Regions from separate parts of the Alkalihalobacterium alkalinitrilicum genome, predicted to be linked through region 1. Evidence: predicted binding sites of a transcription regulator. Region 1 holds the regulator's gene; the other holds the start of a gene.
The links. The regulator CtsR, encoded in region 1, represses protease genes until heat stress. The targets are predictions, from matches to a motif close to ATGGTCAATAAAGGTCAAACA.
Positions count from the first base shown of each region.

Region 2: BK574_RS16870 (ATP-dependent Clp protease ATP-binding subunit) is a predicted target of CtsR. The motif match lies at 3,390-3,410, and genes of this name have one in related genera.

Region 1 is NZ_KV917368.1:3,630,955-3,637,700, forward strand. It holds gene clpC (ATP-dependent protease ATP-binding subunit ClpC) at 1-1,953, opposite strand, end outside; gene BK574_RS17655 (protein-arginine kinase McsB) at 1,973-3,046, opposite strand; gene BK574_RS17660 (protein-arginine kinase activator protein McsA) at 3,050-3,586, opposite strand; gene BK574_RS17665 (CtsR family transcriptional regulator) at 3,645-4,112, opposite strand; rRNA gene rrf (5S ribosomal RNA) at 4,597-4,712, opposite strand; rRNA gene BK574_RS17675 (23S ribosomal RNA) at 5,127-6,746, opposite strand, start outside.
Region 2 is NZ_KV917368.1:3,507,540-3,514,285, reverse strand. It holds rRNA gene BK574_RS16890 (23S ribosomal RNA) at 1-1,789, shown strand, start outside; rRNA gene rrf (5S ribosomal RNA) at 2,204-2,319, shown strand; partial or broken gene BK574_RS29275 (IS91 family transposase) at 2,472-2,954, shown strand; partial or broken gene BK574_RS28490 (IS3 family transposase) at 2,992-3,282, shown strand; gene BK574_RS16870 (ATP-dependent Clp protease ATP-binding subunit) at 3,513-5,645, shown strand; gene BK574_RS27620 (hypothetical protein) at 6,001-6,156, shown strand; gene BK574_RS28120 (cysteine hydrolase family protein) at 6,257-6,538, shown strand.

The sequences.
Region 1 (6,746 bases):
AAAATCTACCGTACGTCCTTTCGAGTCGGTTAAACGACCATCTTCTAACACTTGTAACAAAATATTAAATACTTCTGGATGTGCCTTTTCAATCTCGTCTAATAAGATAACTGAGTACGGACGACGGCGAACTTTCTCTGTTAATTGTCCGCCATCTTCATGCCCAACATAGCCTGGAGGTGAACCTACTAAACGGCTTGTTGCGTGTTTTTCCATATACTCAGACATGTCAATACGGATAAACGCATCTTCATCACCAAATAACGTTTCTGCTACTGCACGAGCAAGTTCTGTTTTACCAACACCTGTTGGTCCTAAGAAAATAAATGATCCAATAGGACGCTTCGGATCTTTTAAGCCTGCACGTGCCCTGCGAACCGCCTTAGAAATCGATTTAACAGCTTCTTCTTGACCAATGACGCGTTGATGAAGAATTTCTTCCATTCGAAGAAGACGGTCGGTTTCCTCTTCTACTAGTTTCGATACAGGAATTCCTGTCCAACTCGTCACAACTTGTGCAATATCTTCGACTGTAACTTCTGTATTTTCTTGCCCTTGCTTCTTTTTCCACTCATTTTTCATAGTATCTAATTCTTCTCGTAAACGTTGTTCTGAGTCACGTAATGAAGCTGCCTTTTCAAACTCTTGACTTTGTACTGCAGCATCTTTTTCTTTTCGTGTTTCTTCTAATCTTCCTTCAAGTTCTTTTAAGTTCGGTGGTGCTGTATAAGAACGAAGGCGAACTTTTGATGCAGCTTCATCGATTAAATCAATTGCTTTATCAGGTAAAAATCGATCAGAGATATAGCGATCGGAAAGTTTAACCGCCTCTTCAATTGCAGAGTCTGTAATGGTCACACGATGATGCGCTTCATAACGGTCACGTAAGCCTTTTAAAATTTGAATGGATTCATCATTTGTCGGTTCATTAACTTGGATCGGTTGGAAACGACGCTCTAAAGCAGCATCTTTTTCGATATATTTACGATATTCGTCTAATGTTGTTGCACCGATACATTGTAATTCTCCACGAGCAAGGGATGGCTTTAATATGTTTGAAGCATCAATTGCTCCCTCTGCTCCCCCTGCTCCAATTAATGTGTGGAGTTCGTCAATAAATAGAATAACATTACCAGCTTGACGAATTTCATCCATCACTTTTTTCAAGCGATCTTCAAATTCACCACGATATTTTGTACCTGCTACCACAGTACCCATATCTAATGTCATAACGCGTTTATTTCGTAGGGTTTCTGGAACCTCGTTATTAATAATCGCTTGCGCTAATCCTTCAGCAATCGCCGTTTTACCAACACCAGGTTCTCCAATAAGAACTGGGTTATTTTTTGTACGCCGGCTAAGTACTTGGATCACACGCTCAATTTCTTTACTTCGACCAATAACAGGATCCAATCCTTCTTCTTTAGCAATTGCCGTTAAATCACGAGCTAGACTATCTAATGTTGGTGTATTGGCATGAGCGGTAGTGCCAGACTGTTGATTACCACCCGAAGCCTCGCTACTTCCAAGTAGTTGAAGAACTTGTTGACGTGCTTTGTTTAAGCTAACACCTAAGTTGTTTAAAACACGTGCTGCTACTCCTTCTCCTTCACGTATTAATCCCAATAGGATGTGTTCAGTTCCTACATAAGAGTGACCTAACTTTCGTGCCTCATCCATAGAAAGTTCAATCACCTTTTTTGCACGAGGAGTATAGTGAATAGTCTTCGTACCTTCTTGACCAGTCCCAATTAGCGTCTCTACTTCATTTTGAATTTTATCTGAACCTAAACCCAGGGCTTGAAGTGCTTTAGCTGCAATGCCTTCTCCTTCACGAATAAGTCCTAACAGTATATGTTCAGTCCCAATATTGTTGTGACCTAGACGAATTGCTTCTTCCTGTGCTAAGGCTAATACTTTCTGTGCTCTTTCAGTAAATCTTCCAAACATCATATTCAACACACCTCCAAGATTATTTCTGTACGTCTTCAAGTTTAAGACGTTCTCTAATTAATGCTGCTCTTCGCTCATCCCTCTGATTTGGAGAAAGCGTTTCCCCGGCGAACTGCTGTAAAAATCCTGGTTGCGTTAAGATCATAAGTTCATTAAGGATATTGCCTGATATACCGTTAATTAAACCTAAGTAAATCCCTAATCTTACATCGGATAGTCGTTGTGCCGCTTCCTTTGTTTCCATAATTCTACTATTCGATAGAATTCCAAAGGAACGAAACACGCGATCTTCTAATTGGATTTTAGACGATTGTAAGAGCATCTCTCTCGCTGCTCGTTCTTGTTGAATCAATTGAATAACCACAGCACGTAAGTCTTCGACAATATCTTGTTCTGATTTTCCAAGTGTCATTTGATTGGAAACCTGAAACAAGTTACCTAGCGCTTCACTGCCCTCGCCATAAATTCCTCGAACGACTAGTCCTAATTGATTGATCGCTGGTAATATTTTAGTCAATTGCTGTGTCATGACTAATGCAGGTAAGTGCATCATTACTGAAGCTCTTAAACCTGTGCCAACATTTGTTGGACAACTAGTTAAGTAACCCCTCTTTTCATCAAAGGCGTAGGTCAGTTTTTCTTCAATCCAATCATCTAATCCACTGGCCAAAACAAGCCCCTCATTTAGTTGAAATCCAGAAAATAAACATTGGATTCGTAAATGATCTTCTTCGTTAATCATAATGCTAACGGATTCATCCTCACTCAAAAGAACTGCACCATGTTTTGATTCTTCTGATAAATGAGGACTAATTAAATGCTTCTCAACTAATACTTTCTTAACATTTGCTTTTAAATCATCCATTGGAAGAAGTTCTAGTGGTCCTATAAAGTTATAAGGGCTTTTTAATAAATTTGTACTAATGTGGTTAACAATTAAATTTGCTTCCTCCATAGTAGCTAAAATTGGGAACGTAAAATCTTTTAGGTTTCTAGCTAATCTTATTCGACTACTTAACACAATATCCGAATCTGGACCATCTTTTTTCATCCAAGGACTAATAGCTTCACTAATAAAACGTTCAAGTGACATTTATTACTCCTCCCCTTGGTTGAACACAGATTTTTCCAAAGTACGAATTTGGTCTCTTACAATAGCTGCTTCTTCAAATTCTTCTTTAGTAATGTGGCGTTGTAAAGCCTCTTTCAAGGAGTTAATTTTCCTCCGAACTTCAATCGTACCACCAATTCTTTTCGGGATTTTTCCTGAATGAGTATGATTACCACTATGGACTTTCTTTAAAATGGGATCTAATTTATCACTAAATGTCTCATAACATGTTGCACAACCAAATCGGCCTGTACGGACAAACTGTTCATAGGACATTTTACATTTGTCACAGGTCAGAGACTGTTTTGATGAGGCTCCTGATGTATGCCCTTTTGAAATCGGTTGTTCAAAGTTTAATAAACCTGATAATAGTTGGTGAATAGAAAAGCTATTTGACCCAGGAAAATACTCACCTTTTTCTTTCGCACAATGTTCACATATATGAAATTCTGTTTTTTCACCGTTAATTATTTTAGTGAAGTGTAAAGTGGCAGGACGTTGATTGCATTCCTGACAAATCATTTGACCACCTCTCCCTTTAAAACATTAAGTATGGACGTGTTGTGAAAGAAAAAACTAGTTAATCTCGATATTTTAAAGTTTGGAGCATTGATTTAAGAACATTTGCTCGAATATAATCACGCAGTACGGGGTTCGTTGTATTAAATAATGAATGATCAACTACACTATACATTAAATTCGCTTCCCGTTTAGATACTGCCCCTTCTTCGTATAGTCTCGAGATTAAGGCTTCGGCATGGACTTGACTCACCCTATCACCTATAAGTTGCATCATTTGTTCGAAGAGATCTGCTTGGTTATGCGCTTTGACTTTTATTATTCGAATGTACCCGCCTCCACCGCGTTTACTTTCAACAATATAGCCTTTTTCAATTGTAAAGCGTGTACTGATCACATAATTGATTTGTGATGGAACACATTGAAAGCGTTTGGCTAACTCACTTCGTTTAATTTCTATTAGCTCTCCATCACTATTCGTTAGAATATTTTTTAAATACTGCTCAATAATATCTGAGGTATTCCTCATCATGCCCCCCTCCTTGACTTTGACTATCTTTGACTATCTTTATTATAAAAAAAATAACTGAGAGTTGCAAACACATACACCTAATATTATTGCCCATTTTTTTCATTTCATTCGATTTATGTATGTAAGAATACTTTCGAGGCGAACCCTTAAAAATCCTCTTTTAAAGTAGACAAAAATACATCGCCCTTTGTTGGTTCTCCCTCTATGGAAGTTGATATTTTGTTGAATTTCGTTTGGTCTTATCAATAAGTTTTACTTTTTGTCACAACTCGGTAAAATTTTTTTCTCAATTCCATCTTTTCTGTCACAATTTTTTGACTGCCTAAACTGATTGAATATCATTTAATTACTGTACACTTCGTTGTTTTCTACTTTCCTTCGTAACTCGGCGTCTCTTTGAGCTAAAAGCTCTTCATCTCCTGTAGCTTATTCATGTTTTTTCACAAAAAAAAGGCACAACCCACATGGGATTGTGCCTGGTGTCTAGCGACGTCCTACTCTCACAGGGGGAAGCCCCCAACTACCATCGGCGCTGAAGAGCTTAACTTCCGTGTTCGGCATGGGAACGGGTGTGACCTCTTCGCTATCGCCACTAGACTTATAAAATTGTGATAAGCTTCGCATTTCTTCGTTGGCTGCGCTCCCTGCGTTGCTCATGTACCCTTCAAACGTACATTCCGCTACTCGTGAACTTGCTGCCTCGAACTACTCGCTTCTAACAATTTCCTATTAGGATTTTTGATAAGCTGCGAATTTCTTCGTCAGTTTCAATTCTTGCGGTGTTCCGACGTACAGGATGTACTAGTGCCGACGTTGTCACAGGACGTGACGAACTTAGTCGGTTACCTTTCCGATACGCTCCACTCCTCAGAATTTCACTTCCTCGAACTTCTTGCTTCTGAAAATCCTTTTTTAAGTTGTGATAAGCTTCGAAGTTCTTCGATGCTTATGATTGAGAGTCATTCTCTCAAAACTGGATAATGTACTAGAAGAATATCAACGCTTTATGTTTTGGATAAGCCCTCGACCGATTAGTATCTCTCAGCTCCACGTGTCACCACGCTTCCACCCGAGACCTATCAACCTCATCATCTCTAAGGGGTCTTACTTACTTAACGTAATGGGAAATCTCATCTTGAGGGGGGCTTCACGCTTAGATGCTTTCAGCGCTTATCCCGTCCACACGTAGCTACCCAGCTATGCTCCTGGCGGAACAACTGGTACACCAGCGGTGTGTCCATCCCGGTCCTCTCGTACTAAGGACAGCTCCTCTCAAATTTCCTACGCCCACGACGGATAGGGACCGAACTGTCTCACGACGTTCTGAACCCAGCTCGCGTACCGCTTTAATGGGCGAACAGCCCAACCCTTGGGACCTACTTCAGCCCCAGGATGCGATGAGCCGACATCGAGGTGCCAAACCTCCCCGTCGATGTGGACTCTTGGGGGAGATAAGCCTGTTATCCCCAGGGTAGCTTTTATCCGTTGAGCGATGGCCCTTCCATGCGGAACCACCGGATCACTAAGCCCGACTTTCGTCCCTGCTCGACTTGTAGGTCTCGCAGTCAAGCTCCCTTATGCCTTTGCACTCTACGAATGATTTCCAACCATTCTGAGGGAACCTTTGGGCGCCTCCGTTACTGTTTAGGAGGCGACCGCCCCAGTCAAACTGCCCACCTGACACTGTCCCTGAACCGGATCACGGTTCGAGGTTAGAACTTCAATACAGCCAGGGTAGTATCCCACCGACGCCTCCACGTAAGCTGGCGCTCACGCTTCCAAGGCTCCTACCTATCCTGTACAAGCTGTACCAAAATCCAATATCAAGCTACAGTAAAGCTCCATGGGGTCTTTCCGTCCTGTCGCGGGTAACCTGCATCTTCACAGGTAATATAATTTCACCGGGTCTCTCGTTGAGACAGTGTCCAAGTCGTTACACCATTCGTGCGGGTCGGAACTTACCCGACAAGGAATTTCGCTACCTTAGGACCGTTATAGTTACGGCCGCCGTTTACTGGGGCTTCGGTTCACAGCTTCGGCTTGCGCCTAACCACTCCCCTTAACCTTCCAGCACCGGGCAGGTGTCAGCCCCTATACTTCGCCTTGCGGCTTCGCAGAGACCTGTGTTTTTGCTAAACAGTCGCTTGGACCTATTCACTGCGGCTCTCTCGGGCATACACCCTAACAGAGCACCCCTTCTCCCGAAGTTACGGGGTCATTTTGCCGAGTTCCTTAACGAGAGTTCTCCCGAGCGTCTTAGAATTCTCTTCCCGCCTACCTGTGTCGGTTTGCGGTACGGGCACCTCTCACCTCGCTAGAGGCTTTTCTTGGCAGTGTAGGATCAGGAACTTCGGTACTTAATTTCCCTCGCTATCACAGCTCAGCCTTTATGGTAAGCGGATTTGCCTACTTACCAGCCTAACTGCTTAGACGCGCATCCATCAGCGCGCTTACCCTACCTTACTGCGTCCCCCCATTGCTCAAACGGTGAGGAGGTGGTACAGGAATTTCAACCTGTTGTCCATCGCCTACGCCTTTCGGCCTCGGCTTAGGTCCCGACTTACCCTGAGCGGACGAGCCTTCCTCAGGAAACCTTAGGCTTTCGACGGAGGGGATTCTCACCCCTCTTTT
Region 2 (6,746 bases), 120 kb from region 1:
TAGCTCACTGGTCGAGTGACTCTGCGCCGAAAATGTACCGGGGCTAAACGTATCACCGAAGCTACGGCTTGTCCTTACGGACAGGGGTAGGGGAGCGTTCTAAGTGCAGCGAAGTCAGACCGGAAGGACTGGTGGAGCGCTTAGAAGTGAGAATGCCGGTATGAGTAGCGAAAAGAGGGGTGAGAATCCCCTCCGTCGAAAGCCTAAGGTTTCCTGAGGAAGGCTCGTCCGCTCAGGGTAAGTCGGGACCTAAGCCGAGGCCGAAAGGCGTAGGCGATGGCCAACAGGTTGAAATTCCTGTACCACCTCCTCACCGTTTGAGCAATGGGGGGACGCAGTAAGGTAGGGTCAGCGCACTGATCGATGTGCGTCTAAGCAGTTAGGCTGGTAAGTAGGCAAATCCGCTTACCGTTAAGGCTGAGCTGTGATAGCGAGGGAATTAAGTACCGAAGTTCCTGATCCTACACTGCCAAGAAAAGCCTCTAGCGAGGTGAGAGGTGCCCGTACCGCAAACCGACACAGGTAGGCGGGAAGAGAATTCTAAGACGCTCGGGAGAACTCTCGTTAAGGAACTCGGCAAAATGACCCCGTAACTTCGGGAGAAGGGGTGCTCTGTTAGGGTGTATGCCCGAGAGAGCCGCAGGGAATAGGTCCAAGCGACTGTTTAGCAAAAACACAGGTCTCTGCGAAGCCGCAAGGCGAAGTATAGGGGCTGACACCTGCCCGGTGCTGGAAGGTTAAGGGGAGTGGTTAGGCGCAAGCCGAAGCTGTGAACCGAAGCCCCAGTAAACGGCGGCCGTAACTATAACGGTCCTAAGGTAGCGAAATTCCTTGTCGGGTAAGTTCCGACCCGCACGAATGGTGTAACGACTTGGACACTGTCTCAACGAGAGACCCGGTGAAATTATATTACCTGTGAAGATGCAGGTTACCCGCGACAGGACGGAAAGACCCCATGGAGCTTTACTGTAGCTTGATATTGGATTTGGGTACAGCTTGTACAGGATAGGTAGGAGCCTTGGAAGCGTGAGCGCCAGCTTACGTGGAGGCGTCGGTGGGATACTACCCTGGCTGTATTGAAGTTCTAACCTCGAACCGTGATCCGGTTCAGGGACAGTGTCAGGTGGGCAGTTTGACTGGGGCGGTCGCCTCCTAAACAGTAACGGAGGCGCCCAAAGGTTCCCTCAGAATGGTTGGAAATCATTCGTAGAGTGCAAAGGCATAAGGGAGCTTGACTGCGAGACCTACAAGTCGAGCAGGGACGAAAGTCGGGCTTAGTGATCCGGTGGTTCCGCATGGAAGGGCCATCGCTCAACGGATAAAAGCTACCCTGGGGATAACGGGCTCACCTCCCCCAAGAGTCCACATCGACGGGGAGGTTTGGCACCTCGATGTCGGCTCATCGCATCCTGGGGCTGAAGTAGGTCCCAAGGGTTGGGCTGTTCGCCCATTAACGCGGTACGCGAGCTGGGTTCAGAACGTCGTGAGACAATTCGGTCCCTATCCGTCGTGGGCGTAGGAAATTTGAGAGGAGCTGTCCTTAGTACGAGAGGACCGGGAGGGACACACCGCTGGTGTACCAGTTGTTCCGCCAGGAGCATAGCTGGGTAGCTACGTGTGGACGGGATAAGCGCTGAAAGCATCTAAGCGTGAAGCCCCCCTCAAGATGAGATTTCCCATTACGTTAAGTAAGTAAGACCCCTTAGAGATGATGAGGTTGATAGGTCTCGGGTGGAAGCGTGGTGACACGTGGAGCTGAGAGATACTAATCGGTCGAGGGCTTATCCAAAACATAAAGCGTTGATATTCTTCTAGTACATTATCCAGTTTTGAGAGAATGACTCTCAATCATAAGCATCGAATCACTTCGAAGCTTATCACAACTTAAAAAAGGATTTTCAGAAGCAAGAAGTTCGAGGAAGTGAAATTCTGAGGAGTGGAGCGTATCGGAAAGGTAACCGACTAAGTTCGTCACGTCCTGTGACAACGTCGGCACTAGTACATCCTGTACGTCGGAGCACCGCAAGAATTGAAACTGACGAAGAAATTCGCAGCTTATCAAAAATCCTAATAGAAAATTGTTAGAAGCGAGTAGTTCGAGGCGGCAAGTTCACGAGTAGCGGAATGTACGGTTGAAGGGTACATGAGCAACGCAGGGAGCGCAGCCAACGAAGAAATGCGAAGCTTATCACAATTTTATAAGTCTAGTGGCGATAGCGAAGAGGTCACACCCGTTCCCATGCCGAACACGGAAGTTAAGCTCTTCAGCGCCGATGGTAGTTGGGGGCTTCCCCCTGTGAGAGTAGGACGTCGCTAGGCACCAGGCACAATCCATGTGGGTTGTGCTTTTTTTAAAAAAAGATAAGAAAGTATAAAATTTTGCCACATTCTAATTAGGTTAGATGTGGTATTTTTTATATATGGATAACAATATTCTACGGGATCGTTTTGTTGAAAAACATGGAGAGTGAATTCGACCAGTTGTTATGAAAGAGGTGAAAAAGTTTCGAGAATGCGGTAATCCTAAAAATGGATTCAAACTCTTTGTTTGTGAAGGTTGTCATGATGTTAGAAAAGTGCCTTATCGTTGTAAAGGAAGATTTTGTTCAACTTGTTCTGTGGGAGAAAGCGAGCAATGGAGCCGCCTATTGACCGAAGATGTATTACAAGTAAACCACCGTCATGTTATCTTTACGATTGATAAAGGGTTATGAGAGGTATTCCTTTTACACCGCCATTTGTTAAAAGACTTTATGGATGCGGCAGCAAAACTAATTCTAAATTTCTTTCAAAAGAAAGCAGAAGTAACTCCTGGATTGATAGTTGGTTTACATACATTCGGGTCTAAAGTGAATTTTAAACCGCATGTACATATGTTAGTAACCATGGGTGGAATAATGAAGAAAGGAGAATGGAAGTCTTATGACTACCTGCCGTTTACCATGTTCTACAAGTTTATCAAGTGTTTGATAAACTCATCCAGAGGCAATTCTTCACTCTGATCAGGGAGTCCATTATACGAATCCAATGTTTCAGGAGAAGGTAAAGCAATTAGGAATCCGTCAGTCTATGTCTAGAAAGGGAAACTGTTGAGACAACTCTCCAATGGAATCATTCTTTGGTCATTTTAAAGATCACGTCAATTACAAGAACTGCGAAAATCTTACGGAATTAAAGCAAGAAGTAAATGAGTTCATAGAAGAATACAATAATCATCGTTATCAGTGGGGATTAATGAAAATGACCCCGGCTCAATACCGAGGTCATTTACTAGCTGCTTAAAGTCTCTTTTATTAAACTGTCCATTTTATGGGGTACAGTTCAACCAACCGTGTCCCTAAACCGTGGACTAGTCGTAAAGGTGCTTGGCACCAACAATTTCCTCTTGAAAGGTTAAATAAGGTCAGATATAATAAAATTACAAAGAAGAAATTTAAATCCCTGTAATCAAGGGATTTTTTAATATATAAAAGGTCAAATATAGTCAAAGTCAAAAAAGGAGGAGAAATAAAATGTTATGTCAAAAATGTAAAGTCAACCAAGTGAATATCAAATTGAATGTAATGATAAATCAACAGCATAAACAAATGCATTTATGCTCTGAATGCTACAATGATTCGTACAAATCATTTGGTATGAATGCTTTTAACATGAATGATTATTTCAAAGATGTCTTTTCATCAGCACAGCAAAAATCAAATGGATATCAGAAACATCCAGTAAAAGAAATGCCTCCTCAACAAGCGCGAGGAAACGGATTTCTTGACCAAAACGGTCGTAATCTAACGGAAGAAGCAAGAGCAGGACAAATTGATGCAGTTATTGGTCGAGATCAAGAAATACAACGAGTAATAGAAATATTAAATCGACGTAACAAAAATAACCCTGTATTAATCGGTGAAGCAGGTGTTGGTAAAACAGCGATTGCTGAGGGCATTGCGCTTAAAATCGTTGAAGGTCAAGTTCCAGCTAAATTAAAAAATAAAGAAGTCTACACGTTAGATATTAGCTCTCTTGTTGCAGGCACAAGCTATCGCGGTCAGTTTGAAGAAAAAATGAAGGAATTAATTACTGAATTACAGCAAAGAGATGATGTCATCCTGTTCATTGACGAACTTCACATGATGGTTGGAGCAGGGAGCAGCTCGGAAGGTTCTATGGATGCAGGTAATATTTTAAAGCCTGCCCTTGCCCGAGGAGACCTACAAATCATTGGCGCAACAACAATCAAAGAATATCGAATGATTGAAAAAGACCCAGCACTCGAACGACGCTTCCAACCAGTAATTGTAAAAGAGCCGACTGAAGACGAAGCGTACAAAATTTTAAAAGGGATTCGTCCTGCGTATGAAAAGTATCACAATGTAAAATACTCAGACGACGTTTTAAAAGCTTGTGTAGCTTTATCTAAACGATATATTCAAGACCGCTTTTTACCCGATAAAGCGATAGACCTATTGGATGAAGCAGGTTCTAAGCTAAACCTATCACAAGGTGAAACAGATCAAGATCACTTAAAACAACGATTAAAAGAAATCAAGCAAGAAAAACAAATAGCAACACAACAGGAGCAATATGAAAAAGCAGTCCAACTTCGCGATGAAGAATTAGAAATCAAAGCGAAGTTAACTAACGAACAAGCACAAGAACCGAAAACAGAAGTGACCATAGAGCATATCCAAGAAATTATTGAAAAAAGTACAGGTATTCCAGTTAGAAAGCTACAAAAAGACGAGCAATCAAAAATGAAAGATTTACCGAAAAGACTTGCTGAGAAAGTGATCGGGCAGGAAAAAGCAATTGAGCAAGTGGCCAATGCTGCGATGAGAGCTCGTGTTGGATTAAAACCAAAACACCGCCCAACCGCTTCATTCCTTTTTGTCGGTCCAACAGGTACGGGTAAAACAGAACTTGCGAAAACACTTGCAAAAGAATTGTTTGGAGGTAAGGATGCGATGATCCGATTAGATATGAGTGAATATATGGAAAAGCATTCCGTATCAAAGTTGATCGGTTCACCTCCAGGATATGTAGGTCATGATGAAGCAGGTCAATTAACTGAACAAGTTCGTAGAAATCCGTATTCTATTGTACTACTTGATGAAATTGAAAAAGCACATCCTGATGTCATGAATGTTTTCCTTCAAATTATGGAAGACGGCCGTTTAACAGATAGTCAAGGTAGAGTCGTTAACTTCAACGAAACCGTGATAATTATGACATCAAACGCTGGAGTTACAGATAAAAAGAAACCAGCGATCGGTTTTGGTTCATCCGAATCTGTTGAAGAAACATTGACTCAACTAGAGACACTAAAAAACTATTTCAAACTAGAATTCTTAAACCGCATTGACTCTATTATCGAGTTTGCGCATCTTACAAAAGACGATCTTATTCAAATTGTCGATATTATGTTAGATGAGCTAAAAGAAACATTAAAAGAACATGGTATTTTAATGGAAATGACGACAGAAGCCAAAGCAAAAATCGCTGAATTTGGGTACCACCCCGAATTCGGGGCTAGACCTTTACGTCGCGCCATTCAAGATCACATCGAAAATAAAATTACAGCATTAATGATTGAAAATGAACAAGTTGAAGTTATTAATGTATCTGTTGAAGAAAATCAATTGAAAGTTAGATAAGAAGAAAAGAGACTGAAGTAACGGGTTCATTTATAGGGAGAAAATGTTAAATACACTCAAACCAGAGGTGCAAATCACATGATGATTTGCACCTCTAGTTTTATTAAAAAGCCGCACTTATCCTCTTTTAGTATTACAATAGTATGCTAATTATCACCCTAATAAACAAACGTCCATAAATGGAGTGGTAGGAATTAGGCCGACGATTGGCCGAGTTAGTAATTACGGGGGATCCCATTAGCTTGGAGTATGGATACGGTAGGTCCTATGACAAGAACGGTAGAAGATTGTGCTTACGAAAATGTTCGTGGCAATACACATTGGTAATATTTACTGAAATAAGGAAGGTGTAATGATGAAAAGCAAAGTAGTAACGGATTTTTTAAACATGTATAATCGAGATGAAAGTGAATTATTGACATCAAATGAGCTGGAAGCGAATGGTGTATTTTCTGGAGAAGAGGAATTCATCGAGTTTGCAGAAAATACTATAAAGAATAGTGTGCTTTAATCGTTGTTGACCTTCAAGAGGATTTCGTCAATCCCTCGCATCCGATGTGTGTACCAGAAGCGTATCGAATGATTCCTCGAGTTAAAAACGTCATAAAGGAATGAGAGAACTTGGAGTTCCTGTTATTTATACCGCTCATAACATTGCTGAAGACTGTGTTGCAGATTTTTATAAGTTATGGAAACCAATCAAAGATGGAGCAATTAAGGAAGGTTCACCAGGAGCTGATATCTACTCAGGAATCTACCCGCTGCCTACTGAAAGAGTGATTCGTACGAAACCTGCGTATTGTTCGTTTACAGGTACCGATTTAGATTATGTTTTAAGAAATTTAGGTGTAAAAACATTAATTATCGCAGGAACTCTAACAAATTTTTGCTGAGAATCAACCGCAAGAACGGTTACTTTTTAAACTATCACATCGTGTTTGGGGAAGATATTAATGCCACCAACAGTGTCCTTGCTCACGAAGCTACATTACGAACGATGAGAAGGGTTCGGAAGAGTGCTATCTGCAGAAAAGATTATTGAAGCTGGTCTGAGGAACACAAACTTCATATAAGGCTAGGATCATTGGGGGAGTTTGCTCA